3 regions of the Paraclostridium bifermentans genome follow, and region 2 is predicted to be linked to each of the others. Evidence: a T-box and tRNA genes for the amino acid it is inferred to sense, from the RefSeq annotation. Region 2 holds a T-box; the other regions hold tRNA genes.

The links. The T-box of region 2 lies ahead of thrS (threonine--tRNA ligase). A T-box ahead of a tRNA ligase gene usually reads a tRNA of that ligase, here a tRNA-Thr.
Region 1: it encodes a tRNA-Thr, which carries the amino acid that the T-box ahead of thrS (threonine--tRNA ligase) is inferred to sense. The anticodon was not compared.
Region 3: it encodes a tRNA-Thr, which carries the amino acid that the T-box ahead of thrS (threonine--tRNA ligase) is inferred to sense. The anticodon was not compared.

What each region holds. Positions count from the first base shown of each region.
Region 1 is NZ_CP079737.1:3,162,211-3,171,340, forward strand. Features, by position in the region: rRNA gene KXZ80_RS15215 (23S ribosomal RNA) at 1-942, opposite strand, end outside; tRNA gene KXZ80_RS15220 (tRNA-Ala) at 1,096-1,171, opposite strand; rRNA gene KXZ80_RS15225 (16S ribosomal RNA) at 1,295-2,796, opposite strand; tRNA gene KXZ80_RS15230 (tRNA-Met) at 2,944-3,020, opposite strand; tRNA gene KXZ80_RS15235 (tRNA-Phe) at 3,034-3,109, opposite strand; tRNA gene KXZ80_RS15240 (tRNA-Ile) at 3,115-3,191, opposite strand; tRNA gene KXZ80_RS15245 (tRNA-Pro) at 3,197-3,273, opposite strand; tRNA gene KXZ80_RS15250 (tRNA-Trp) at 3,303-3,378, opposite strand; tRNA gene KXZ80_RS15255 (tRNA-Ile) at 3,389-3,465, opposite strand; tRNA gene KXZ80_RS15260 (tRNA-Pro) at 3,473-3,549, opposite strand; tRNA gene KXZ80_RS15265 (tRNA-Ser) at 3,558-3,649, opposite strand; tRNA gene KXZ80_RS15270 (tRNA-Ser) at 3,659-3,747, opposite strand; tRNA gene KXZ80_RS15275 (tRNA-Lys) at 3,750-3,825, opposite strand; tRNA gene KXZ80_RS15280 (tRNA-Gln) at 3,838-3,913, opposite strand; tRNA gene KXZ80_RS15285 (tRNA-Arg) at 3,921-3,997, opposite strand; tRNA gene KXZ80_RS15290 (tRNA-Gly) at 4,014-4,087, opposite strand; tRNA gene KXZ80_RS15295 (tRNA-Tyr) at 4,097-4,181, opposite strand; tRNA gene KXZ80_RS15300 (tRNA-Thr) at 4,186-4,260, opposite strand; tRNA gene KXZ80_RS15305 (tRNA-Asn) at 4,265-4,340, opposite strand; tRNA gene KXZ80_RS15310 (tRNA-Asp) at 4,357-4,433, opposite strand; tRNA gene KXZ80_RS15315 (tRNA-Val) at 4,440-4,515, opposite strand; tRNA gene KXZ80_RS15320 (tRNA-Gly) at 4,528-4,601, opposite strand; tRNA gene KXZ80_RS15325 (tRNA-Glu) at 4,611-4,685, opposite strand; tRNA gene KXZ80_RS15330 (tRNA-Met) at 4,700-4,775, opposite strand; tRNA gene KXZ80_RS15335 (tRNA-Leu) at 4,791-4,879, opposite strand; rRNA gene rrf (5S ribosomal RNA) at 4,885-5,001, opposite strand; rRNA gene KXZ80_RS15345 (23S ribosomal RNA) at 5,145-8,059, opposite strand; rRNA gene KXZ80_RS15350 (16S ribosomal RNA) at 8,223-9,130, opposite strand, start outside.
Region 2 is NZ_CP079737.1:2,910,695-2,919,824, forward strand. Features, by position in the region: gene KXZ80_RS14035 (TrmH family RNA methyltransferase) at 1-549, opposite strand, end outside; gene KXZ80_RS14040 (potassium channel family protein) at 553-1,224, opposite strand; gene KXZ80_RS14045 (TrkH family potassium uptake protein) at 1,245-2,621, opposite strand; gene rplT (50S ribosomal protein L20) at 2,934-3,290, opposite strand; gene rpmI (50S ribosomal protein L35) at 3,349-3,546, opposite strand; gene infC (translation initiation factor IF-3) at 3,574-4,083, opposite strand; gene KXZ80_RS14065 (ATP-dependent metallopeptidase FtsH/Yme1/Tma family protein) at 4,437-5,837, shown strand; gene thrS (threonine--tRNA ligase) at 5,877-7,796, opposite strand; T-box leader at 7,851-8,071, opposite strand; gene KXZ80_RS14075 (DUF445 domain-containing protein) at 8,162-8,764, opposite strand; gene KXZ80_RS14080 (putative sporulation protein YtxC) at 8,846-9,130, opposite strand, start outside.
Region 3 is NZ_CP079737.1:30,026-39,155, reverse strand. Features, by position in the region: rRNA gene KXZ80_RS00390 (23S ribosomal RNA) at 1-2,451, opposite strand, end outside; rRNA gene KXZ80_RS00385 (16S ribosomal RNA) at 2,598-4,099, opposite strand; gene KXZ80_RS00380 (hypothetical protein) at 4,453-4,866, opposite strand; gene KXZ80_RS00375 (DUF2508 family protein) at 4,893-5,144, opposite strand; tRNA gene KXZ80_RS00370 (tRNA-Val) at 5,327-5,402, opposite strand; tRNA gene KXZ80_RS00365 (tRNA-Arg) at 5,416-5,492, opposite strand; tRNA gene KXZ80_RS00360 (tRNA-Cys) at 5,503-5,576, opposite strand; tRNA gene KXZ80_RS00355 (tRNA-Lys) at 5,598-5,673, opposite strand; tRNA gene KXZ80_RS00350 (tRNA-His) at 5,682-5,758, opposite strand; tRNA gene KXZ80_RS00345 (tRNA-Pro) at 5,765-5,841, opposite strand; tRNA gene KXZ80_RS00340 (tRNA-Ile) at 5,866-5,942, opposite strand; tRNA gene KXZ80_RS00335 (tRNA-Met) at 5,952-6,028, opposite strand; tRNA gene KXZ80_RS00330 (tRNA-Phe) at 6,037-6,112, opposite strand; tRNA gene KXZ80_RS00325 (tRNA-Ser) at 6,116-6,204, opposite strand; tRNA gene KXZ80_RS00320 (tRNA-Lys) at 6,207-6,282, opposite strand; tRNA gene KXZ80_RS00315 (tRNA-Gln) at 6,294-6,369, opposite strand; tRNA gene KXZ80_RS00310 (tRNA-Arg) at 6,377-6,453, opposite strand; tRNA gene KXZ80_RS00305 (tRNA-Gly) at 6,467-6,541, opposite strand; tRNA gene KXZ80_RS00300 (tRNA-Leu) at 6,552-6,635, opposite strand; tRNA gene KXZ80_RS00295 (tRNA-Tyr) at 6,650-6,734, opposite strand; tRNA gene KXZ80_RS00290 (tRNA-Thr) at 6,739-6,813, opposite strand; tRNA gene KXZ80_RS00285 (tRNA-Asn) at 6,818-6,893, opposite strand; tRNA gene KXZ80_RS00280 (tRNA-Asn) at 6,925-7,000, opposite strand; tRNA gene KXZ80_RS00275 (tRNA-Asp) at 7,017-7,093, opposite strand; tRNA gene KXZ80_RS00270 (tRNA-Val) at 7,099-7,174, opposite strand; tRNA gene KXZ80_RS00265 (tRNA-Gly) at 7,187-7,260, opposite strand; tRNA gene KXZ80_RS00260 (tRNA-Glu) at 7,270-7,344, opposite strand; tRNA gene KXZ80_RS00255 (tRNA-Met) at 7,359-7,434, opposite strand; tRNA gene KXZ80_RS00250 (tRNA-Leu) at 7,450-7,538, opposite strand; tRNA gene KXZ80_RS00245 (tRNA-Cys) at 7,553-7,626, opposite strand; tRNA gene KXZ80_RS00240 (tRNA-His) at 7,631-7,707, opposite strand; tRNA gene KXZ80_RS00235 (tRNA-Pro) at 7,715-7,791, opposite strand; tRNA gene KXZ80_RS00230 (tRNA-Ile) at 7,825-7,901, opposite strand; tRNA gene KXZ80_RS00225 (tRNA-Met) at 7,918-7,994, opposite strand; tRNA gene KXZ80_RS00220 (tRNA-Phe) at 8,002-8,077, opposite strand; tRNA gene KXZ80_RS00215 (tRNA-Ser) at 8,081-8,169, opposite strand; tRNA gene KXZ80_RS00210 (tRNA-Lys) at 8,172-8,247, opposite strand; tRNA gene KXZ80_RS00205 (tRNA-Gln) at 8,259-8,334, opposite strand; tRNA gene KXZ80_RS00200 (tRNA-Arg) at 8,342-8,418, opposite strand; tRNA gene KXZ80_RS00195 (tRNA-Leu) at 8,433-8,516, opposite strand; tRNA gene KXZ80_RS00190 (tRNA-Tyr) at 8,531-8,615, opposite strand; tRNA gene KXZ80_RS00185 (tRNA-Thr) at 8,619-8,693, opposite strand; tRNA gene KXZ80_RS00180 (tRNA-Asn) at 8,698-8,773, opposite strand; tRNA gene KXZ80_RS00175 (tRNA-Asp) at 8,790-8,866, opposite strand; tRNA gene KXZ80_RS00170 (tRNA-Val) at 8,872-8,947, opposite strand; tRNA gene KXZ80_RS00165 (tRNA-Gly) at 8,960-9,033, opposite strand; tRNA gene KXZ80_RS00160 (tRNA-Glu) at 9,043-9,117, opposite strand.

The sequences.
Region 1 (9,130 bases), 250 kb from region 2:
ATCTTCGGTAAGCGCAATGCCCCCTAGGATATTCAGTGCTCTACCTCCGTATTTCTCAACCTTGAGGCTAGCCCTAAAGCTATTTCGGGGAGAACCAGCTATCTCCGAGCTCGATTGGAATTTCACCGCTATCCACAAGTCATCCCCGAGCTTTTCAACGCTCGTGGGTTCGGACCTCCACGAAATTTTACTTTCGCTTCATCCTGCTCATGGATAGGTCGCTCGGTTTCGGGTCTACGACAGCAAACTTAACGCCCATTTAAGACTCGCTTTCACTACGGCTCCATACCTTAAGTACTTAACCTAGCTTACTATCGTAACTCGTTGGCCCGTTCTACAAAAAGTACGCGGTCACACATATAAAGTGCTTCCACAGCTTGTAAGCGCAGGGTTTCAGGTTCTATTTCACTCCCCTCCCGGGGTTCTTTTCACCTTTCCCTCACGGTACTATGCGCTATCGGTCACTAAGTAGTATTTAGCCTTGGAGGATGGTCCCTCCTGCTTCCCACAGGGTTTCACGTGTCCCGTGGTACTCTGGATCATATCTAAAGAATTATCGTTTCAACTACGTGGCTATTACACTTTATAGCGGAGCTTTCCAACTCTCTTCGTTTACGATGACCTCTTGTTTGTGATATGTCCGCAACCCCAGCGAAGAAAACTTCACTGGTTTGGGCTGTTCCGCGTTCGCTCGCCGCTACTTACGGAATCGAATTTCTTTCTTTTCCTCCGGGTACTTAGATGTTTCAGTTCCCCGGGTTCCCCTCACTAAGCTATGTATTCACTTAATGATACTTAGACATTACTCTAAGTGAGTTTCCTCATTCGGAAATCTTCGGATCAAAGTTTACGTGCAACTCCCCGAAGCTTATCGCAGCTTATCGCGTCCTTCATCGGCTCTTAGTGCCAAGGCATCCGCCCTGCGCCCTTAATAACTTGACCAGTTATCAAAAGTGTTATTTTTTAAAGAGTTTTCTTCTCTTATATTGGTTTATTTAATCATCACTAAATGTTATGCAGTTTTCAAAGTACTAAAATATATCGCCAACGTCTATTCGCTAATACAGCTCATATCCCGTTGCTAAAAGTTCAATATGGTGGAGATGAGGAGGATCGAACTCCTGACCCCTTGCGTGCAAGGCAAGTGCTCTCCCAGCTGAGCTACACCCCCATATTCCCTTTTTCGACAAAAATATATTACCATTTTAATATAATTTCGTCAATATTTTTTAAGATTTTTTCAAAAAAAAATTGAAAAACTCTCAAAATTAAACAGTAGGCAATTACTCCTTAGAAAGGAGGTGATCCAGCCGCACCTTCCGATACGGCTACCTTGTTACGACTTCACCCCAGTCATTGGTTTCACCTTCGACGGCCGCTTCCTAAAAGGTTAGCTAACCGGCTTCGGGCGCCCCCAACTTCCATGGTGTGACGGGCGGTGTGTACAAGACCCGGGAACGCATTCACCGCAGCATTCTGATCTGCGATTACTAGTAACTCCAGCTTCATGTAGGCGAGTTTCAGCCTACAATCCGAACTGAGAATGGCTTTAAGGGATTAGCTCCACCTCGCGGCTTGGCAACCCTCTGTACCACCCATTGTAGCACGTGTGTAGCCCTAAGCATAAGGGGCATGATGATTTGACGTCATCCCCACCTTCCTCCGAGTTATCCTCGGCAGTCCCTCTAGAGTGCCCAACTTAATGCTGGCAACTAAAGGCAAGGGTTGCGCTCGTTGCGGGACTTAACCCAACATCTCACGACACGAGCTGACGACAACCATGCACCACCTGTCACCACTGTCCCCGAAGGGAAATCTCCGATTAGGGAGAGGTCAGTGGGATGTCAAGCTTAGGTAAGGTTCTTCGCGTTGCTTCGAATTAAACCACATGCTCCGCTACTTGTGCGGGTCCCCGTCAATTCCTTTGAGTTTCACTCTTGCGAGCGTACTTCCCAGGCGGAGTACTTAATGCGTTAGCTGCGGCACCGAGGGGGGTAACCCCCGACACCTAGTACTCATCGTTTACGGCGTGGACTACCAGGGTATCTAATCCTGTTTGCTCCCCACGCTTTCGTGCCTCAGTGTCAGTTACAGTCCAGAGAGCCGCCTTCGCTACTGGTATTCCTCCTAATATCTACGCATTTCACCGCTACACTAGGAATTCTACTCTCCTCTCCTGCACTCAAGTTCTCTAGTTTCAAAAGCTTACTACGGTTGAGCCGTAGCCTTTCACTTCTGACTTAAAAAACCACCTACGCACCCTTTACGCCCAGTAATTCCGGATAACGCTAGCCCCCTACGTATTACCGCGGCTGCTGGCACGTAGTTAGCCGGGGCTTCCTCCTCAAGTACCGTCATTATCTTCCTTGAGGACAGAGCTTTACGACCCGAAGGCCTTCATCGCTCACGCGGCGTTGCTGCATCAGGCTTTCGCCCATTGTGCAATATTCCCCACTGCTGCCTCCCGTAGGAGTCTGGACCGTGTCTCAGTTCCAGTGTGGCCGATCACCCTCTCAGGTCGGCTACTGATCGTTGCCTTGGTAAGCCATTACCTTACCAACTAGCTAATCAGACGCGGGTCCATCCTGTACCGCCGGAGCTTTGATACAAAAGTCATGCGACTTCCGTATGTTATCCCGTATTAGTATACCTTTCGGTATGTTATCCGTGTGTACAGGGCAGGTTACCCACGCGTTACTCACCCGTCCGCCGCTCTCTCCGAAGAGATCGCTCGACTTGCATGTGTTAGGCACGCCGCCAGCGTTCATCCTGAGCCAGGATCAAACTCTCAAATATAATTTAAAAAGTTGTCCATCGCTCAGCTAATCATTATCTGAATATCTGGCTTGGTTGTTTGTGTTTAATTCTTAAAAAAGAATTTTTATAATTAACCTACTGTTTAATTTTCAAAGTTCTTAAATATGTTTAAGTATATTTCTTAGATGGTAGCGGTAACAGGAGTCGAACCTGTGACCTTTCGGGTATGAACCGAACGCTCTAGCCAACTAAGCTATACCGCCACAGTTATATAAATGGTGCCCAGAGGCGGAATCGAACCACCGACACGGGGATTTTCAGTCCCCTGCTCTACCGACTGAGCTATCTGGGCATTTCTGGTGGGCCTAGCTGGACTCGAACCAGCGACCTCACGCTTATCAGGCGTGCGCTCTAACCACCTGAGCTATAGGCCCCCAATTGGTCGAGGTGGAGGGACTCGAACCCCCGGCCCCATGGTCCCAAACCATGTGCGCTACCAAACTGCGCTACACCTCGATATAATCTTATTTATATAATTGTTTTAGTGGCAGGGGTGGAGGGACTCGAACCCCCGGCGCACGGTTTTGGAGACCGACGCTCTACCAACTGAGCTACACCCCTATGCATTTTTTGGTGGACCTTCAGGGACTCGAACCCCGGACCTACCGGTTATGAGCCGGGCGCTCTAACCAACTGAGCTAAAGGTCCACTTTATTGGTCGAGGTGGAGGGACTCGAACCCCCGGCCCCATGGTCCCAAACCACGTGCGCTACCAAACTGCGCTACACCTCGACAATTACTGGCGGAGAAGGAGGGATTCGAACCCTCGCACCGGTTAACCCAGCCTAATCCCTTAGCAGGGGATCCTCTTGAGCCACTTGAGTACTTCTCCATATTAATTTGGCGGAGAGGGTGGGATTCGAACCCACGGCCCCTTTCGGAGTCACTGGTTTTCAAGACCAGCTCCTTAAACCACTCGGACACCTCTCCATTGGTGATCCATCCGCGACTCGAACGCGGGACACCCTGATTAAAAGTCAGGTGCTCTACCGACTGAGCTAATGGATCATTTTATTTACTTGGCAGGGGATGCAGGACTCGAACCTACGCATGTAGCAGTCAAAGTGCTATGCCTTACCGACTTGGCGAATCCCCTATAAATGTGGTGAGCGCACAGGGATTCGAACCCCGGACACACGCCTTAGAAGGGCGTTGCTCTATCCAGCTGAGCTATGCACCCACATTATATGTTGTTCTGGAGCGGGTGAAGGGGATCGAACCCTCACAGCCGGCTTGGAAGGCCGGAACTCTACCATTGAGCTACACCCGCATATTTAATTGGTGGAGGATGGTGGATTCGAACCACCGAAATCGTCGATAACAGATTTACAGTCTGCCCCCTTTGGCCGCTCGGGAAATCCTCCACGTTGGAGCTAGTGATAGGAATCGAACCTACAACCTGCTGATTACAAGTCAGCTGCTCTACCGTTGAGCCACACTAGCATATTGGCGGGAATAACAGGACTCGAACCTGTGACCCATTGATTAACAGTCAATTGCTCTACCAACTGAGCCATATTCCCACATATTTGATTATTTTGGCGACCTGGAAGGGACTCGAACCCTCGACCTCCAGCGTGACAGGCTGGCATTCTAACCAGCTGAACTACCAGGCCGCAATTTGGTGGGACTAACAGGGCTCGAACCTGTGACCCCCTGCTTGTAAGGCAGGTGCTCTCCCAGCTGAGCTATAGTCCCATATGTTTATTCTGGAGCGGGTGAAGGGGATCGAACCCTCACAGCCGGCTTGGAAGGCCGGAACTCTACCATTGAGCTACACCCGCATATTTAATTGGTGACCCATAGGGGAATCGAACCCCTGTTACCGCCGTGAAAGGGCGGTGTCTTGACCGCTTGACCAATGGGCCTTATATAATTTTAATGGTTGCGGAGGCAAGACTCGAACTTGCGACCTTCGGGTTATGAGCCCGACGAGCTGCCAACTGCTCCACCCCGCGATGTTTTTGTTAAAATGGTGCCGAAGACCGGAATCGAACCGGTACGAGAGGTAAGTCCCGCAGGATTTTAAGTCCTGTGCGTCTGCCAGTTCCGCCACTTCGGCACATCACCTAGCTACGTCCTACTCTCCCAGGCAGCTTCCCACCAAGTACCATCGGCGCTAAAGAGCTTAACTTCTGTGTTCGGAATGGGAACAGGTGTATCCTCTTTGCTGTAATAACTAGATTATGTTGTTCTGTTTTGAACAAGTATTATATTAACATTTTAATTAAAAAATGTCAATATATTTTTTAAAGATATTTAAGTAAAGTAATATCCTAGAGTTAGCACCCTGAAAACTGAATAACATTTATTAAGATTAAATAATCTTGGTCAAGTCCTCGATCTATTAGTATCGGTAAGCTACATACATTGCTGCACTTACACCTCCGACCTATCAACCAGGTAGTCTTCCTGGGATCTTACCCTTACGGTGGGAAATCTTATCTTGAAGTTGGCTTCGCGCTTAGATGCTTTCAGCGCTTATCCATTCCGTACATAGCTACCCAGCCATGCCCTTGGCAGAACAACTGGTACACCAGAGGTACGTCCATCCCGGTCCTCTCGTACTAAGGACAGGTCTCCTCAAATTTCCTACGCCTGCGACGGATAGGGACCGAACTGTCTCACGACGTTCTGAACCCAGCTCGCGTACCACTTTAATGGGCGAACAGCCCAACCCTTGGGACCTACTACAGCCCCAGGATGTGATGAGCCGACATCGAGGTGCCAAACCTCCCCGTCGATGTGGACTCTTGGGGGAGATAAGCCTGTTATCCCCAGGGTAGCTTTTATCCGTTGAGCGATGGCCCTTCCATGCGGAACCACCGGATCACTAAGTCCGACTTTCGTCCTTGCTCGACCTGTATGTCTTGCAATCAAGCTCTCTTCTGCCTTTACACTCTACGCACGATTTCCGACCGTGCTGAGAGAACCTTTGAGCGCCTCCGTTACTCTTTGGGAGGCGACCGCCCCAGTCAAACTGCCCACCTGACAGTGTCCCAATACCTGATTCAAGGTATCTGGTTAGAATCTCAGTACTACAAGGGTGGTATCCCAAGGATAGCTCCACCGAGACTGGCGTCCCGATTTCATAGCCTCCCACCTATCCTGTACATGTAGCACCAAAATTCAATGTCAAGCTACAGTAAAGCTCCATGGGGTCTTTCCGTCCTGTCGCAGGTACCCGGCATCTTCACCGGGATTACAATTTCACCGAGTCTGTTGTTGAGACAGTGCCCAAATCGTTACGCCTTTCGTGCGGGTCGGAACTTACCCGACAAGGAATTTCGCTACCTTAGGACCGTTATAGTTACGGCCGCCGTTTACTGGGGCTTAAGTTCACTGCTTCGGATAAATCCTAACAGATCCCCTTAACCTTCCAGCACCGGGCAGGCGTCAGCTCCTATACATCGTCTTGCGACTTAGCAGAAACCTGTGTTTTTGGTAAACAGTCGCTTGGGCCTATTCTCTGCGGCCACCTCGGGCGTTAACCCTAACGTGGCACCCCTTCTCCCTAAGTTACGGGGTCATTTTGCCGAGTTCCTTAACAACAGTTCTCTCGCTGGCCTTAGGATACTCTCCTCACCCACCTGTGTCGGTTTGCGGTACGGGCACCTTTAATCTCGATAGAAACTTTTCTCGACAGTGTGAAATCAGCTACTTCGCTACTTAATTTCGCTCCCCATCGTACCCCAGCATTATCATGGCGGATTTGCCTGCCTTGACTGCCTCAGTACTTAGCCACACATAACCAACAGTGTGGTTAGCTTATCCTACTGTGTCATTCCATCTCTCAAACGATTATCGGTGGTACAGGAATCTCAACCTGTTGTCCATCACCTACGCCTTTCGGCCTCGGCTTAGGTCCCGACTAACCCAGGGCGGACGAACCTTCCCCTGGAAACCTTGGGTTTACGGCCCGTGGGATTCTCACCCACGTCTCGCTACTCATGCCAACATTCTCACTCCTATACTGTCCACACGTCCTTACGGTCATGCTTCAGCCTGCATAGGAAGCTCCCCTACCTATCATAAATGATATCGTAGCTTCGGTAGTAAGTTTTAGCCCCGGTAATCTTCGGCGCAGGATCACTCGACCAGTGAGCTATTACGCACTCTTTAAATGAGTGGCTGCTTCTAAGCCAACATCCTGGTTGTCTATGCAATCCCACATCCTTTACCACTTAACTTACATTTAGGGACCTTAGCTGACGATCTGGGCTGTTGCCCTCTCGACTATGAATCTTATTACCCACAGTCTGACTCCCAAGTATAAAATAACGGCATTCGGAGTTTGATAATCTTCGGTAAGCGCAATGCCCCCTAGGATATTCAGTGCTCTACCTCCGTATTTCTCAACCTTGAGGCTAGCCCTAAAGCTATTTCGGGGAGAACCAGCTATCTCCGAGCTCGATTGGAATTTCACCGCTATCCACAAGTCATCCCCGAGCTTTTCAACGCTCGTGGGTTCGGACCTCCACGAAATTTTACTTTCGCTTCATCCTGCTCATGGATAGGTCGCTCGGTTTCGGGTCTACGACAGCAAACTTAACGCCCATTTAAGACTCGCTTTCACTACGGCTCCATACCTTAAGTACTTAACCTAGCTTACTATCGTAACTCGTTGGCCCGTTCTACAAAAAGTACGCGGTCACACATATAAAGTGCTTCCACAGCTTGTAAGCGCAGGGTTTCAGGTTCTATTTCACTCCCCTCCCGGGGTTCTTTTCACCTTTCCCTCACGGTACTATGCGCTATCGGTCACTAAGTAGTATTTAGCCTTGGAGGATGGTCCCTCCTGCTTCCCACAGGGTTTCACGTGTCCCGTGGTACTCTGGATCACATCTAAAGTCTTCTCGTTTCAACTACGTGGCTATTACACTTTATAGCGGAGCTTTCCAACTCTCTTCGTTTACGATACCTCTTTGTTGATGATGTGTCCGCAACCCCAGCGAAGAAAACTTCACTGGTTTGGGCTATTCCGCGTTCGCTCGCCGCTACTTACGGAATCGAATTTCTTTCTTTTCCTCCGGGTACTTAGATGTTTCAGTTCCCCGGGTTCCCCTCACTAAGCTATGTATTCACTTAATGATACTTAGACATTACTCTAAGTGAGTTTCCTCATTCGGAAATCTTCGGATCAAAGTTTACGTGCAACTCCCCGAAGCTTATCGCAGCTTATCGCGTCCTTCATCGGCTCTTAGTGCCAAGGCATCCGCCCTGCGCCCTTAATAACTTGACCAGTTATTAAAAGTGTTATTTTTTGAAGAGTTTTCTTCTCTTATAATTGGTTTATTTAATCATCACTAAATGTTATGCAGTTTTCAAAGTACTAAAGTACAATTAAGTACTAATTTTGAGAACAATAAGCTCTCAAAATTAAACAGTAGGCAATTACTCCTTAGAAAGGAGGTGATCCAGCCGCACCTTCCGATACGGCTACCTTGTTACGACTTCACCCCAGTCATTGGTTTCACCTTCGACGGCCGCTTCCTAAAAGGTTAGCTAACCGGCTTCGGGCGCCCCCAACTTCCATGGTGTGACGGGCGGTGTGTACAAGACCCGGGAACGCATTCACCGCAGCATTCTGATCTGCGATTACTAGTAACTCCAGCTTCATGTAGGCGAGTTTCAGCCTACAATCCGAACTGAGAATGGCTTTAAGGGATTAGCTCCACCTCGCGGCTTGGCAACCCTCTGTACCACCCATTGTAGCACGTGTGTAGCCCTAAGCATAAGGGGCATGATGATTTGACGTCATCCCCACCTTCCTCCGAGTTATCCTCGGCAGTCCCTCTAGAGTGCCCAACTTAATGCTGGCAACTAAAGGCAAGGGTTGCGCTCGTTGCGGGACTTAACCCAACATCTCACGACACGAGCTGACGACAACCATGCACCACCTGTCACCACTGTCCCCGAAGGGAAATCTCCGATTAGGGAGAGGTCAGTGGGATGTCAAGCTTAGGTAAGGTTCTTCGCGTTGCTTCGAATTAAACCACATGCTCCGCTACTTGTGCGGGTCCCCGTCAATTCCTTTGAGTTTCACTCTTGCGAGCGTACTTCCCAGGCGGAGTACTTAATGCGTTAGCTGCGGCACCGAGGGGGGTAACCCCCGACACCTAGTACTCATCGTTTACGGCGTGGACTACCAGGGTATCTAATCCTGTTTGCTCCCCACGCTTTCGTGCCTCAGTGTCAGTTACAGTCCAGAGAGCCGCCTTCGCTACTGGTATTCCTCCTAATATCTACGCATTTCACCGCTACACTAGGAATTCTACTCTCCTCTCCTGCACTCAAGTTCTCTAGTTTCAAA
Region 2 (9,130 bases):
TAATGCTTCCTCTTGAGTCATATTTATTATTTTCATATCAAATATTGACCCCATTGTAGATCTCGTAACTTTACTATTATATATATCTACACAACCTTTTAAGTTTATTATAGCATCTACACCTGCTGCATCTGCTGTTCTTATTATAGTCCCCATATTCCCTGGGTCTTGTATTCTATCTAAAATTAATACAAATCTGCAATTTTCATCTAAAATATCTTGAATATTATTTTTTTGTATACCAACAACTCCAACTATACCTTGAGTGCTTTCTGTATCTATAAACTCATTAAATATCTTATTTGTAGTTTTGTATACTTTTATATTTTTACTTTCTAAAACTTTTAAGAATTCAACATGTTCTTCTTTAGTCTCAAAATTTTCATTTATAAATACATATTGTAAATCTGCATTACAATCTATAGCTTGAGTTAAAATTCTAAATCCTTCTATTAAAAATTTAGACTCTTTTAATCTATTTTTGCTTTTTAAAAGAGATTTAGTTAATTTAACTTTTTCATTATCCTTACTACTTATCGATACTATCATTTTTTATTTTCTCCTAAATGAAAAGTCACTATCTGCTGTTATTGTACTTATTTTGCTGTTTTGACCTATAACAACTAATATACTTCCTGCATTTAATTTTTCTTCTGGAGATGGTGTAACATTTATAGTTTTATCACACTTTATAGCTAATACTGTTATTTCATATTTAGCTCTTAAATCTAATTCTATTAATGTCTTACCTTCCCATTCTCTAGGTGTAACAATTTCAACTATAGAATAGTCTGGATCTAACTCTATATGGTCTAATATATTATTTGAAACTAAATTGTGTGCTACTCTAACTCCCATATCTCTTTCAGGGAATACAACTCTATCAGCACCTATTTTATATAAAACTTTAGCTTGTAGTTCATCTTTTGCTTTACATACTATTTGCTCTACACCCATTTCCTTAGCTATTAACGTAGCCATTATAGAAGCTCTTATATCTGAACCTATCGCAATTATTGCTACATCAAAATTCCCCATACCTAAAGCTCTTAGTGCTTGTTCATCCGTAACATCTACAATCGCTGCATGTGTAACTTTTTCAGATATAGCTTGTACTGCATCATCACTTTTATCTATTGCCATTACTTGATGTCCTAGTAAATGCATTGTAGTTGCTACTGACGATCCAAATCTTCCACAACCTATAACTATATATTGTTTCATACCTGTTCTCTCCTAACTTTCTATCCTACTATAATTTTGCCTTCAGGGAATCTTATAACTTGTTTTTTAACAGAATTTTTAGCTACTAAAGCTATAAATATAGTTAAAAATCCTACTCTTCCCATAAACATATACATCATTATTACTATTTTACCAAATACATTTAAATTAGGACTTCCACCTATACTCGAACCTACTGTCGCAAATGCAGATGCAACCTCAAATGCAGATTCTATTAAATCAAATGATTCTTGTGTTAAATTTATAATCAAAATACCTACAAATACAACTAATATTCCTATAAAAAATATTGCTATAGACTTTCTTACTGCATTAATTCCGACTCTTCTTTCAAATACTTCTATATCTTCTCTTTCAAATATAAAGCTTCTTACAGCAAGTACTATAGTTGCAATAGTTGTAGTTTTCACACCTCCACCTGTAGAACAAGGTGATGCTCCTATAAACATTAAAATAATCATTATAAATAAACTGCCTTGATGCATAGATGCCAAGTCTATAGTATTAAATCCAGCAGTTCTCGGTGTAATTGATTGGAATAATGATCCTAATAATTTACCTTTTAATGAAAGATCTCCTAGTGTTTTAGGATTTGAATATTCTATAAATAATATAAATACCATACCAGTAATTATTAATGTTGCCGTTGTTATTAATACTACTTTTGAATGTATATTTAATTTAGATGGTTTTTTATTTTTTACTACATCTAAAATTACCGGGAACCCTATACCTCCAAGCACTATAAGCGCTGAGATAGTAAGACTTACCGTTATATTATTTACATATTTTGTAATTGAAGTAAATGGTCCGCTTATATTTCCCATAAGATCAAATCCAGCATTACAGAATGCTGAAATAGCATGGAAAATACTAAACCATATACCTTTAACTAAACCAAATTCCGGTATAAATACTGTTGATAATATTAACGCTCCAAATCCTTCTATAACAAAAGTCATCAATAATACATATCTAGTTAGTTTAACTAATCCAGATAGGTCAATTTGATTTAATGCCTCTTGTATAAGAAGTCTTTCTTTCAGATTTATCCTTTTTTTAGTTATCAATGCAAATAAAGTTGTTATTGTCATAAATCCTAAACCACCGACTTGAATTAATGCAATTATTACAATTTGTCCAAATAAGTTCCAATGTGTAGCTGTATCTACTACTACTAAACCTGTTACACAGACCGCAGACGTAGACGTAAATAAAGCATCTACAAATGGAGTAGATTCTCCCGTGTTTGTAGCAATAGGAAGTGTAAGTAGTATCGCTCCTATTAATATAACAGTAGCAAAACCAATTACCATTATTTGAGGTGGATTTAATTTATTAATCGGCTTTTTAATCTTTAAAATAAACTCTTTCACCTACTTTATCTCCTCCTGTATATATTATAATTAAATCTTCATTTTGTATAACTATATTATTGTGCTTATAACAATAATAAAATACATTATATACTTAGTTTTTAAATATATCTATACCTAAATGGAAATTTGTAATTTTAAAAATATTTATTATATCTTTACATAAATTTAACATATATAATTTTTTTAATTTGATAAAAATTTCACCTTGTTTTATATGCAAGTTCAATTAATTTTTCAGCAATTTTTTGTTTAATCTAATGTTTAAACGCATAAAAAAAACTCTGAGATTTAACCCAGAGTTTTATATAATTAAGCTAATTTTGATTTAGCAACTTCTACTAATTTAGCGAATCCTTGAGGATCGTTTATAGCCATTTCAGATAACATTTTTCTGTTAACTTCAACACCTGCTAATTTTAATCCGTTCATAAATCTTGAATAAGACATTCCGTTAGCTCTAGTACCTGCATTTATTCTTTGTATCCAAAGTTTTCTGAAATCTCTCTTCTTTAATTTTCTACCAACATAAGCATGCTTTAATGCTTTCATTACAAACTCGTTAGCTGGTCTGTATAATTTACTTCTTGATCCTCTGTAACCTTTTGCAAGTTTTAATACTTTCTTATGCTTCTTACGAGCGTTCATAGCTTTTTTAACTCTTGCCATCGTCGTAACCTCCTTCGTTTCTCTGTTCTAAATAATTTTTATCTATTTGTATTCGATCTTATAAGTATGGTAATAATTGTGCTATTCTTCTAGCATCACCTTCACTAACTACTCCAGACTTTCTTAATTGCATTTTAGTCTTAGCATCTTTCTTAGTTAGTATATGTCTTCTGAAAGCTTTACCTCTCTTTAATTTTCCACTAGCAGTTTTTTTGAATCTCTTAGCTGCTCCTCTATGAGTTTTCATTTTAGGCATATTAATATCCTCCTCTCAAATGTATATCTATTTTTTTGGATCTATCATTACAACCATGTTATTACCCTCAAATGCAGGGGCTTTTGTTGGTTCTCCAAACTCTTTTACTAGGTCTATAAACTTAAGCATTACTTTTTTTCCTAAATCCTTATGCCCTAGTTCTCTACCTCTAAATCTAAGTTCAACCTTAACTTTATCACCTTTTTGAAGAAACTTAATAGCATTATTTGCTTTTGTATTTATGTCGTTTTCTTCTATACCTGGTCTTAACCTAACTTCTTTTACAGTTACGACCTTTTGCTTTTTCTTAGATTCTTTTTCTTTTCTAGATTGTTCATATTTATGTTTACCATAATCCATTAATTTGCATACTGGTGGGTTCGCATTAGGTGATATTTTTACTAAATCTAAATTCTTCTCATTTGCCATTAATTGTGCATCTCTAGAAGTCATTATTCCAAGTTGCTCACCAGTTTCTGAAAGAACTCTTATTTCCTTATCTCTTATCTCATCATTGATTGCTAATTCCTTACTAATAGTAGGACACCTCCAATTTTATATTAAAAAAGGCGAATGATATCATCATCCGCCATATAAGTTACTACAATTAATAAAACACTAAATCTTAACTTATATTTACCTTACTAACTTTATCGTCGTAAGGTGAGAAGCGGACTTCTTCTTGTTTTTTATTACTCTATATACTATACCATCAGTTTAAATAAGTGTCAATTATTTTTTAAATTTTATAATTAATTATTTGATTTATGGACATACTTTTAATGAATTAAATATTTTTAATTTGAAAAATATAAAAATTTAATAATATTAATTTGAAAATCGGCAAATATATGTAATAACAACAATTTTTATAACTGAGGTGTTTGACTATGAAAATGTTAAATAATTTTTTTAAGAAAATCAACAACCCTGCGCCTGCGTTTAATCAGACCAAAATGGAAAAAGAAACTTCTAATGATAATTCTGATTCAACTAAGCCTAAAACAACATTCAATGATGTAGCTGGATTAGAAGAGGTCAAAGAAGAACTATTTGAAATAGTTGATTTTATGAAAAACCCAACAAAGTATCAAAAAATGGGTGCTAAAATTCCTAAGGGTGTTTTATTCTATGGACCTCCTGGTACAGGTAAAACATTGCTTGCGTCAGCTATGGCTGGTGAAACAAACGCATCATTTTTCAATGTAACAGGATCTGAATTCGTTGAAAAATATGTTGGTGTAGGGGCAAAAAGAGTTAGAACATTGTTTGAAAAGGCTAGAAAAGAAGCCCCTAGTATAATATTTATAGATGAAATTGACGCAATAGGAGCCAAAAGACATCTAGAAAGTAATAATGAAAAGGATCAAACATTAAACCAACTTCTTGTTGAGATGGATGGATTTAATAAAGATTCTAACATACTTATAGTAGGTTCAACTAATAGACTAGACTTATTAGATGATGCACTACTTAGACCAGGTAGATTTGACAGACATGTCCATATAGGAGAACCTAATTATCACACTAGATTAGAAATACTAAAAGTTCATACTAAAAACAAACCAATTGATAACTCCGTAGACTTAAACTTATTAGCTAAAAAAACTCACGGATTCAATGGTGCACACTTAGCAAATATAGCAAACGAAGCTGCCATATTTGCAGTAAGAGAAAGCAGCGAAAATATCAATAGTATTCATTTTGACAAAGCTATTGAAAGAGTTATCGCTGGACTTGAATCTAAAAGTTCAAAACTTATTGAAAAAGAAAAACGTATAGTGTCTTACCACGAAGCTGGTCATGCTCTAGTTAGTGATACATTAGGTATAAACCCTATACAAAAAATATCTATAATACCTAGAGGCCAAGCACTAGGATATGTGCTTCAACTTCCAGATGAAGATAGATATATTTATACTAAAGATGAACTTTTAGGAAAAATTAAAATCTTACTTGCAGGTAAAGCTGCTGAAGAAATAATATTTGGTCATAAATCTACAGGAGCTAAGGATGACTTGAAAAAAGTAACTGATATAGCAACTCAAATGGTTTGTGACTATGGTATGAGTAATCTTGGAGCTATGACTATAGATCAAAATCAAAAAAGCTTTTTATCAAAACAAATCCAAGAAGAAACTACTAGTATAATAGATTCTTGTTATAAAGAAACTCTTAATCTTCTAAACTCAAGTTTAAATGACCTTCATTTAGTTTCTCAACATCTATTTGACAAAGAAACTATGACTCACGAAGAGTTAAAAAATATAATAAGAAAAGAATGTGTATAAAAAAAAGTTAGCCTTAAAGGCTAACTTTTTTATTATTTATTATGCTTGAATTACATTAGTTCTTTCTTCTACTTCTTTTAATACATTTGCAATAAATGCATCTACATCCATTGCACCCATTTCTCCATTATCTCTTGATCTTACAGAAACTTTCTTTTCATTAACTTCTTTTTCTCCAACTACTAACATGTAAGGAACTTTTTGAAGTTGAGCCTCTCTTATTTTATATCCGATTTTTTCAGCTCTATCATCAAGCTCTACTCTTATACCTTTATCAAATAATGCATTTTTAACTTCTTCTGCATATTCTTTAAATCTATCAGATACTAGTAATATTTTAGCTTGAACTGGAGATATCCAAGTTGGGAATTTACCAGCATAATGTTCTATTAATATACCTATAAATCTTTCTATACTTCCTAATGCAACTCTATGGATCATAACAGGTCTATGTTTTTCCCCATCTTCACCTACATAACTAATATCAAATCTTTGTGGTAATTGCATATCTAATTGTATAGTTCCACATTGCCAAGTTCTTCCTAAACAATCTTTTAAGTGGAAGTCTATCTTAGGACCATAGAATGCTCCATCTCCTTCATTTATTACATAAGGTAGATTCAATTCTTCTAAAGCTTCTCTTAATCCATTTTCAGCTGATTCCCACTCTTCATCTGTTCCCATTGAATCTTCTGGTCTAGTTGATAACTCTAAGTGATATTCAAATCCAAATGCAGAATACACCTTATCTATTAATGAAACAACACCTTTTATTTCATCTTTTATTTGTTCTGGTAGCATGAATATATGTGCATCATCTTGAGTAAATGCTCTAACTCTCTTAAGACCATTTAAAGCTCCAGATAACTCATGTCTATGAACTCTTCCTAACTCAGCCACTCTCATAGGGAAATCTTTGTATGAATGTTGCTTAAAGTTATAGTATAACATCCCACCTGGGCAGTTCATTGGTTTTATAGCAAATTGCATATCATCTATATCTACAGTGTACATGTTTTCTTTATAGTGATACCAGTGTCCTGAAGTTTCCCATAATTTTTGGTTTAATATTATAGGAGTTTCTATTTCTACATATCCGTCTTTTCTGTGTAATTCTCTCCAGAATTTTAATAATTCATTTTTAAGTTCCATACCTTTTGGTAAGAATAATGGGAATCCTGGCCCTTCTTCTGGTATGAAGAATAATTCTAATTCTCTACCTAATTTTCTATGGTCTCTTTTCTTAGCTTCTTCTACTAAGTGTAAGTATGCTTCTAAATCTTTATTCTTTTCAAAAGATGTTCCATATATTCTTTGTAACATCTTATTTTTTTCATCTCCACGCCAGTAAGCCCCTGTTACGTTTTGAAGTCTTATAGCTTTAACCTTTTTAGTAGAAGATAAATGCGGCCCTCTACATAAATCTGTAAAATCTCCTTGTTTATAGAAAGATATAATTTCTCCTTCAGGTAGTTCTGATATAAGTTCTACCTTATAGTTTTCCCCTTGTTCTTCCATTAACTTTATAGCATCTTCTCTACTTAATTCAAATCTCTCTATAGCTAAATCTTCTTTAGCTATTTTTTTCATTTCAGCTTCTATCTTTTCTAAATCCTCTGGAGTTAATCTGTACTCTAAGTCTATATCATAGTAGAATCCATTTTCAATACTTGGCCCTATAGCTAATTTAGCTTCAGGGTATATTCTTTTTATAGCTTGTGCTAGCATGTGAGCAGATGTATGTCTGAACACATCTTTTCCTTCTTCATCATCAAATTTAAATAAATTTAATTCGCAATCTTCATTAACTTCGAAATCTAACCCAACAACCTCTTCATTAACAGATGCAGCTACTATACTTCTAGCTAATCCTTCGCTTATCGATTTAGCAATATCCATAACTGTAGTACCTTTAGAATACTCCTTTACAGATCCATCTTTTAAAGTAACTTTTATCATGACCTTACCTCCTTAATTTTTTTTGTATAAAATAAAAAACTCGGCCCATGAAAATCATGGGACGAGTAACATTCGCGGTTCCACCCAAGTTGGCATGTTATAAACATTGCCCTCTTGATGACTATAAGGTTGTCAACCGAGTACTTTTACTTATAAGCTACTAAACTCTGCTCCAAGGTAGTTTTCAAATAGTCATTTTTAGATATACTTTCAGCCTATGATATATCCTCTCTGAAAATTGTTTCTATTTTACTCTTCCTTTTCATAGCAACTATATTAATATTAATACAAATTATATCAAATCAAGCGATATATATCAACTCTAAATATTATATAAATTTAAATATTTTTTTGTTACATAAAATTTATATAAAAATTGTTATTATACCTTGTATTATTCCTATAACAAAACCTAGTATTAATCCCAATAATTCTATATGCTTTAACTCATTGCTTGCTATACTAAGTATTATATCTTCTAATTCAAGTAAATCTAAGCTATCCACTTTTTCCTCTACTATTTGTTGTATATTTACTCTTTCATGCGCTTTTGATACAACTTCACTTCCTAGTTCGTCAATAGAAGCACTAACTTCTTTTTCTATTATATCCTCTATATAGTTTTTTATAACAGATTTTATATAACTAGGTATAAGAGTCGCTTTTTCCTCTATTATAGAATTAACTTTAGACTTTATATATTCAGTAGCTTTTACTTTATCTTCTTCTGTTATTAAATTTTCTAATATATCATCTAAAGATACAAACTCATCTTGGATAACTTCTCCTATTTTTATAGCTATTTCTTTTCTTCGCTTCGGGATAAGCCCTATTATTTCAAAATTTGTAAGAGGTATTTTTATAGGATTTATAGGCCTAAATATAAGCTTTATAGCTAATTTATTAGTTACATACCCGATAATACCTCCAATAATTGCCATTATCAAAATTATATATATATTGTTCATCTCAAATCTCCTTATTATTTTAATTAGAAACAATATATATTTTATACTTTAATGATTTTTTTTCAATACATTTTTTAAATTTTAAGATTTATTTTTTTCTTCTACCTTTTCTTCAAATATCGCTTTTATAGTATCTATAATTTCTCTAGATGAGTTAGTCTGTAAAGAATCGTATATAATTATATGATTTGGGCACAAAGAAAGCAATGTACTAATTAAGAAATCTTCATAATTTAAATTTTCTTTTATAAACATATTTATTAACTCTTCATCATTTTCATTTTCTATTATGTTATCATTTTTATCATATAATATAAACGAGTTATCTTTCCTTATGTATACTTTCAATGTGTCAATTTTAGTTTC
Region 3 (9,130 bases), 420 kb from region 2:
ATCCGTTGAGCGATGGCCCTTCCATGCGGAACCACCGGATCACTAAGTCCGACTTTCGTCCTTGCTCGACCTGTATGTCTTGCAATCAAGCTCTCTTCTGCCTTTACACTCTACGCACGATTTCCGACCGTGCTGAGAGAACCTTTGAGCGCCTCCGTTACTCTTTGGGAGGCGACCGCCCCAGTCAAACTGCCCACCTGACAGTGTCCCAATACCTGATTCAAGGTATCTGGTTAGAATCTCAGTACTACAAGGGTGGTATCCCAAGGATAGCTCCACCGAGACTGGCGTCCCGATTTCATAGCCTCCCACCTATCCTGTACATGTAGCACCAAAATTCAATGTCAAGCTACAGTAAAGCTCCATGGGGTCTTTCCGTCCTGTCGCAGGTACCCGGCATCTTCACCGGGATTACAATTTCACCGAGTCTGTTGTTGAGACAGTGCCCAAATCGTTACGCCTTTCGTGCGGGTCGGAACTTACCCGACAAGGAATTTCGCTACCTTAGGACCGTTATAGTTACGGCCGCCGTTTACTGGGGCTTAAGTTCACTGCTTCGGATAAATCCTAACAGATCCCCTTAACCTTCCAGCACCGGGCAGGCGTCAGCTCCTATACATCGTCTTGCGACTTAGCAGAAACCTGTGTTTTTGGTAAACAGTCGCTTGGGCCTATTCTCTGCGGCCACCTCGGGCGTTAACCCTAACGTGGCACCCCTTCTCCCTAAGTTACGGGGTCATTTTGCCGAGTTCCTTAACAACAGTTCTCTCGCTGGCCTTAGGATACTCTCCTCACCCACCTGTGTCGGTTTGCGGTACGGGCACCTTTAATCTCGATAGAAACTTTTCTCGACAGTGTGAAATCAGCTACTTCGCTACTTAATTTCGCTCCCCATCGTACCCCAGCATTATCATGGCGGATTTGCCTGCCTTGACTGCCTCAGTACTTAGCCACACATAACCAACAGTGTGGTTAGCTTATCCTACTGTGTCATTCCATCTCTCAAACGATTATCGGTGGTACAGGAATCTCAACCTGTTGTCCATCACCTACGCCTTTCGGCCTCGGCTTAGGTCCCGACTAACCCAGGGCGGACGAACCTTCCCCTGGAAACCTTGGGTTTACGGCCCGTGGGATTCTCACCCACGTCTCGCTACTCATGCCAACATTCTCACTCCTATACTGTCCACACGTCCTTACGGTCATGCTTCAGCCTGCATAGGAAGCTCCCCTACCTATCATAAATGATATCGTAGCTTCGGTAGTAAGTTTTAGCCCCGGTAATCTTCGGCGCAGGATCACTCGACCAGTGAGCTATTACGCACTCTTTAAATGAGTGGCTGCTTCTAAGCCAACATCCTGGTTGTCTATGCAATCCCACATCCTTTACCACTTAACTTACATTTAGGGACCTTAGCTGACGATCTGGGCTGTTGCCCTCTCGACTATGAATCTTATTACCCACAGTCTGACTCCCAAGTATAAAATAACGGCATTCGGAGTTTGATAATCTTCGGTAAGCGCAATGCCCCCTAGGATATTCAGTGCTCTACCTCCGTATTTCTCAACCTTGAGGCTAGCCCTAAAGCTATTTCGGGGAGAACCAGCTATCTCCGAGCTCGATTGGAATTTCACCGCTATCCACAAGTCATCCCCGAGCTTTTCAACGCTCGTGGGTTCGGACCTCCACGAAATTTTACTTTCGCTTCATCCTGCTCATGGATAGGTCGCTCGGTTTCGGGTCTACGACAGCAAACTTAACGCCCATTTAAGACTCGCTTTCACTACGGCTCCATACCTTAAGTACTTAACCTAGCTTACTATCGTAACTCGTTGGCCCGTTCTACAAAAAGTACGCGGTCACACATATAAAGTGCTTCCACAGCTTGTAAGCGCAGGGTTTCAGGTTCTATTTCACTCCCCTCCCGGGGTTCTTTTCACCTTTCCCTCACGGTACTATGCGCTATCGGTCACTAAGTAGTATTTAGCCTTGGAGGATGGTCCCTCCTGCTTCCCACAGGGTTTCACGTGTCCCGTGGTACTCTGGATCACATCTAAAGTCTTCTCGTTTCAACTACGTGGCTATTACACTTTATAGCGGAGCTTTCCAACTCTCTTCGTTTACGATACCTCTTTGTTGATGATGTGTCCGCAACCCCAGCGAAGAAAACTTCACTGGTTTGGGCTATTCCGCGTTCGCTCGCCGCTACTTACGGAATCGAATTTCTTTCTTTTCCTCCGGGTACTTAGATGTTTCAGTTCCCCGGGTTCCCCTCACTAAGCTATGTATTCACTTAATGATACTTAGACATTACTCTAAGTGAGTTTCCTCATTCGGAAATCTTCGGATCAAAGTTTACGTGCAACTCCCCGAAGCTTATCGCAGCTTATCGCGTCCTTCATCGGCTCTTAGTGCCAAGGCATCCGCCCTGCGCCCTTAATAACTTGACCAGTTATTAAAAGTGTTATTTTTTGAAGAGTTTTCTTCTCTTATAATTGGTTTATTTAATCATCACTAAATGTTATGCAGTTTTCAAAGTACTAATGTTTGAGAACAATAAGCTCTCAAAATTAAACAGTAGGCAATTACTCCTTAGAAAGGAGGTGATCCAGCCGCACCTTCCGATACGGCTACCTTGTTACGACTTCACCCCAGTCATTGGTTTCACCTTCGACGGCCGCTTCCTAAAAGGTTAGCTAACCGGCTTCGGGCGCCCCCAACTTCCATGGTGTGACGGGCGGTGTGTACAAGACCCGGGAACGCATTCACCGCAGCATTCTGATCTGCGATTACTAGTAACTCCAGCTTCATGTAGGCGAGTTTCAGCCTACAATCCGAACTGAGAATGGCTTTAAGGGATTAGCTCCACCTCGCGGCTTGGCAACCCTCTGTACCACCCATTGTAGCACGTGTGTAGCCCTAAGCATAAGGGGCATGATGATTTGACGTCATCCCCACCTTCCTCCGAGTTATCCTCGGCAGTCCCTCTAGAGTGCCCAACTTAATGCTGGCAACTAAAGGCAAGGGTTGCGCTCGTTGCGGGACTTAACCCAACATCTCACGACACGAGCTGACGACAACCATGCACCACCTGTCACCACTGTCCCCGAAGGGAAATCTCCGATTAGGGAGAGGTCAGTGGGATGTCAAGCTTAGGTAAGGTTCTTCGCGTTGCTTCGAATTAAACCACATGCTCCGCTACTTGTGCGGGTCCCCGTCAATTCCTTTGAGTTTCACTCTTGCGAGCGTACTTCCCAGGCGGAGTACTTAATGCGTTAGCTGCGGCACCGAGGGGGGTAACCCCCGACACCTAGTACTCATCGTTTACGGCGTGGACTACCAGGGTATCTAATCCTGTTTGCTCCCCACGCTTTCGTGCCTCAGTGTCAGTTACAGTCCAGAGAGCCGCCTTCGCTACTGGTATTCCTCCTAATATCTACGCATTTCACCGCTACACTAGGAATTCTACTCTCCTCTCCTGCACTCAAGTTCTCTAGTTTCAAAAGCTTACTACGGTTGAGCCGTAGCCTTTCACTTCTGACTTAAAAAACCACCTACGCACCCTTTACGCCCAGTAATTCCGGATAACGCTAGCCCCCTACGTATTACCGCGGCTGCTGGCACGTAGTTAGCCGGGGCTTCCTCCTCAAGTACCGTCATTATCTTCCTTGAGGACAGAGCTTTACGACCCGAAGGCCTTCATCGCTCACGCGGCGTTGCTGCATCAGGCTTTCGCCCATTGTGCAATATTCCCCACTGCTGCCTCCCGTAGGAGTCTGGACCGTGTCTCAGTTCCAGTGTGGCCGATCACCCTCTCAGGTCGGCTACTGATCGTTGCCTTGGTAAGCCATTACCTTACCAACTAGCTAATCAGACGCGGGTCCATCCTGTACCGCCGGAGCTTTGATACAAAAGCCATGCGACTTTCATATGTTATCCCGTATTAGTATACCTTTCGGTATGTTATCCGTGTGTACAGGGCAGGTTACCCACGCGTTACTCACCCGTCCGCCGCTCTCTCCGAAGAGATCGCTCGACTTGCATGTGTTAGGCACGCCGCCAGCGTTCATCCTGAGCCAGGATCAAACTCTCAAATATAATTTAAAAAGTTGTCCATCGCTCAGCTAATCATTATCTGAATATCTGGCTTGGTTGTTTGTGTTTAATTCTTTAAAAAAGAATTTTTATAATTAACCTACTGTTTAATTTTCAAAGTTCATTTTTGTTTTGCCCTTTTCTTAAGGACAAGTAATACTATACCATCTTAATTTAACATCGTCAACACTTTTTTAAAATTTAATTTTATTTTTTTATTATTTTTGAGTTTTATGTTGAAATTTACACATAATAAAGTATTATTAAGATTACTTATTTTAAATAAAAATAACATAATAATATAATTAAAGCAGTCATTTAAAATCATAGACCACTTTAATTATTAAATTTATAAATTAATCAACTTGACTTAATAATCTTTTAGTTATATCTCTTAGTTTCATTTCTCCAACTTCTTCATGAGTTATTGCCACAACAGCTTTTATTCTATCTTCTGAATTATCCCACTTATATGATCTAACATTAAGAATAGCTCCTTCTGGCATTAATTCTTCTAAATCTACACCAATTTCATCTGCTAAAGTCATATATTCATCAAATAAATCTTCTGTTTCCATTTCACTTAATTCATATTCTTCTTTTATTATCTCATTTAACTCTTCAATATCTACACTAATTTGGAATGCAATAGTATCTTCTCGTTTAGATCCTTTGCTTAAATCTTTATCAACTCTAAATGGACTTTCATTCTCTATTAATGATTTAATTTCTTCACTATCTACAATTTCATTACCGAATAATATGTACATATATAATTCTCCTCATCCTGTGTTAATTATTTAGCCAACGATTCAATTAAACACTCTTCCAAAGAATTTTTAATTCCTTTTTCTTTTGCAACCCTTATTAAATATGAGTATTTTGATTTTTTAGCTTCTAAATCATATATAGCCACATCAACCAACTCCGGGTCACTTACAAATTGAAAAAAATTCTCAGCATGTTTAATTTCTAATTGTGCTGCCTTTATTTCTTTTATAATTTTTTTATTCTCTATATCATATTTCAAAGTTTTTTTTCTAGGCATAAAAATTCCTCCAACAAATTTATTATCTACCTAGAATCTTGCCAAAAATAACTTTAGATATACCTATCTATGTCTTTTTAATGTATATATTACATCTTTAATCTTATTTTGACAATAGATAAAGCTTTGCTAAAATTAACAATAAAAAAACATCTAATTTATTCAAATTAGATGTTTTACACTGGTGGGATTAACAGGGCTCGAACCTGTGACCCCCTGCTTGTAAGGCAGGTGCTCTCCCAGCTGAGCTATAATCCCGGATATTTATTTATGGTGCGCCCAAAGGGACTCGAACCCCTAACCTTCTGATTCGTAGTCAGACACTCTATCCAGTTGAGCTATAGGCGCATTATTATATTGGAGGCGACACCCAGATTCGAACTGGGGATCAAGGAGTTGCAGTCCACTGCCTTACCACTTGGCTATGTCGCCATTTTTCAATATATAAAAAAATGGTGATCCATCCGCGACTCGAACGCGGGACACCCTGATTAAAAGTCAGGTGCTCTACCGACTGAGCTAATGGATCAACTTTTATGGGGTGGATAATGAGAGTCGAACTCACGACCTCCAGAGCCACAATCTGGCGCTCTAACCAACTGAGCTATACCCACCATAATTGGTCGAGGTGAAGGGACTCGAACCCCCGGCCCCATGGTCCCAAACCATGTGCGCTACCAAACTGCGCTACACCTCGAAGTAATTCTTAAAATGATAAAAGTGGTGGACCTTCAGGGACTCGAACCCCGGACCTACCGGTTATGAGCCGGGCGCTCTAACCAACTGAGCTAAAGGTCCACTTTGTATTGGTAGCGGTAACAGGAGTCGAACCTGTGACCTTTCGGGTATGAACCGAACGCTCTAGCCAACTAAGCTATACCGCCACATATTTTGGTGCCCAGAGGCGGAATCGAACCACCGACACGGGGATTTTCAGTCCCCTGCTCTACCGACTGAGCTATCTGGGCATTTGGCGGAGAGGGTGGGATTCGAACCCACGGCCCCTTTCGGAGTCACTGGTTTTCAAGACCAGCTCCTTAAACCACTCGGACACCTCTCCATTGGTGATCCATCCGCGACTCGAACGCGGGACACCCTGATTAAAAGTCAGGTGCTCTACCGACTGAGCTAATGGATCATTTATTTACTTGGCAGGGGATGCAGGACTCGAACCTACGCATGTAGCAGTCAAAGTGCTATGCCTTACCGACTTGGCGAATCCCCTATGAATGTGGTGAGCGCACAGGGATTCGAACCCCGGACACACGCCTTAGAAGGGCGTTGCTCTATCCAGCTGAGCTATGCACCCACATTATTTTATTTGGAGCGGGAAACGAGATTCGAACTCGCGACTTCAACCTTGGCAAGGTTGCGCTCTACCACTGAACTATTCCCGCATAGTACAATTGGTGCGGATGAAGGGAGTCGAACCCCCACGCCATAGGCGCCAGATCCTAAGTCTGGTGCGTCTGCCAATTCCGCCACATCCGCGCAAATTATTAAGTTGGTGGAGGATGGTGGATTCGAACCACCGAAATCGTCGATAACAGATTTACAGTCTGCCCCCTTTGGCCGCTCGGGAAATCCTCCACGTTGGAGCTAGTGATAGGAATCGAACCTACAACCTGCTGATTACAAGTCAGCTGCTCTACCGTTGAGCCACACTAGCATATTGGCGGGAATAACAGGACTCGAACCTGTGACCCATTGATTAACAGTCAATTGCTCTACCAACTGAGCCATATTCCCACATTATTAGTTTATTCATTTTTAATTAAGTTGGCGGGAATAACAGGACTCGAACCTGTGACCCATTGATTAACAGTCAATTGCTCTACCAACTGAGCCATATTCCCGCGTATTTAATTATTTTGGCGACCTGGAAGGGACTCGAACCCTCGACCTCCAGCGTGACAGGCTGGCATTCTAACCAGCTGAACTACCAGGCCGCAATTGGTGGGACTAACAGGGCTCGAACCTGTGACCCCCTGCTTGTAAGGCAGGTGCTCTCCCAGCTGAGCTATAGTCCCATGTGTTTATTCTGGAGCGGGTGAAGGGGATCGAACCCTCACAGCCGGCTTGGAAGGCCGGAACTCTACCATTGAGCTACACCCGCATATTTAATTGGTGACCCATAGGGGAATCGAACCCCTGTTACCGCCGTGAAAGGGCGGTGTCTTGACCGCTTGACCAATGGGCCGTATATAATTTTAATGGTTGCGGAGGCAAGACTCGAACTTGCGACCTTCGGGTTATGAGCCCGACGAGCTGCCAACTGCTCCACCCCGCGATGTTTTTGTTAAAATGGTGCCGAAGACCGGAATCGAACCGGTACGAGAGGTAAGTCCCGCAGGATTTTAAGTCCTGTGCGTCTGCCAGTTCCGCCACTTCGGCATTCAATTTTTTTATGGAGGCGACACCCAGATTCGAACTGGGGATCAAGGAGTTGCAGTCCACTGCCTTACCACTTGGCTATGTCGCCTTACTGGGGTGGATAATGAGAGTCGAACTCACGACCTCCAGAGCCACAATCTGGCGCTCTAACCAACTGAGCTATACCCACCATATATTGGTCGAGGTGAAGGGACTCGAACCCCCGGCCCCATGGTCCCAAACCATGTGCGCTACCAAACTGCGCTACACCTCGATATCTATTTCAAATAATATTTTAAACAAAAAATGGTGGACCTTCAGGGACTCGAACCCCGGACCTACCGGTTATGAGCCGGGCGCTCTAACCAACTGAGCTAAAGGTCCACATTTGTTTTTATATTGGTAGCGGTAACAGGAGTCGAACCTGTGACCTTTCGGGTATGAACCGAACGCTCTAGCCAACTAAGCTATACCGCCACATATTTGGTGCCCAGAGGCGGAATCGAACCACCGACACGGGGATTTTCAGTCCCCTGCTCTACCGACTGAGCTATCTGGGCATTTGGCGGAGAGGGTGGGATTCGAACCCACGGCCCCTTTCGGAGTCACTGGTTTTCAAGACCAGCTCCTTAAACCACTCGGACACCTCTCCATTGGTGATCCATCCGCGACTCGAACGCGGGACACCCTGATTAAAAGTCAGGTGCTCTACCGACTGAGCTAATGGATCATTTATTTACTTGGCAGGGGATGCAGGACTCGAACCTACGCATGTAGCAGTCAAAGTGCTATGCCTTACCGACTTGGCGAATCCCCTATGAATGTGGTGAGCGCACAGGGATTCGAACCCCGGACACACGCCTTAGAAGGGCGTTGCTCTATCCAGCTGAGCTATGCACCCACATTATTTAAATTTGGTGCGGATGAAGGGAGTCGAACCCCCACGCCATAGGCGCCAGATCCTAAGTCTGGTGCGTCTGCCAATTCCGCCACATCCGCGCAAATTATTAAGTTGGTGGAGGATGGTGGATTCGAACCACCGAAATCGTCGATAACAGATTTACAGTCTGCCCCCTTTGGCCGCTCGGGAAATCCTCCACGTGGAGCTAGTGATAGGAATCGAACCTACAACCTGCTGATTACAAGTCAGCTGCTCTACCGTTGAGCCACACTAGCATATTGGCGGGAATAACAGGACTCGAACCTGTGACCCATTGATTAACAGTCAATTGCTCTACCAACTGAGCCATATTCCCACATATTTGATTATTTTGGCGACCTGGAAGGGACTCGAACCCTCGACCTCCAGCGTGACAGGCTGGCATTCTAACCAGCTGAACTACCAGGCCGCAATTGGTGGGACTAACAGGGCTCGAACCTGTGACCCCCTGCTTGTAAGGCAGGTGCTCTCCCAGCTGAGCTATAGTCCCATGTGTTTATTCTGGAGCGGGTGAAGGGGATCGAACCCTCACAGCCGGCTTGGAAGGCCGGAACTCTACCATTGAGCTACACCCGCGTATTTAATTGGTGACCCATAGGGGAATCGAACCCCTGTTACCGCCGTGAAAGGGCGGTGTCTTGACCGCTTGACCAATGGGCCTTACATAATTTTA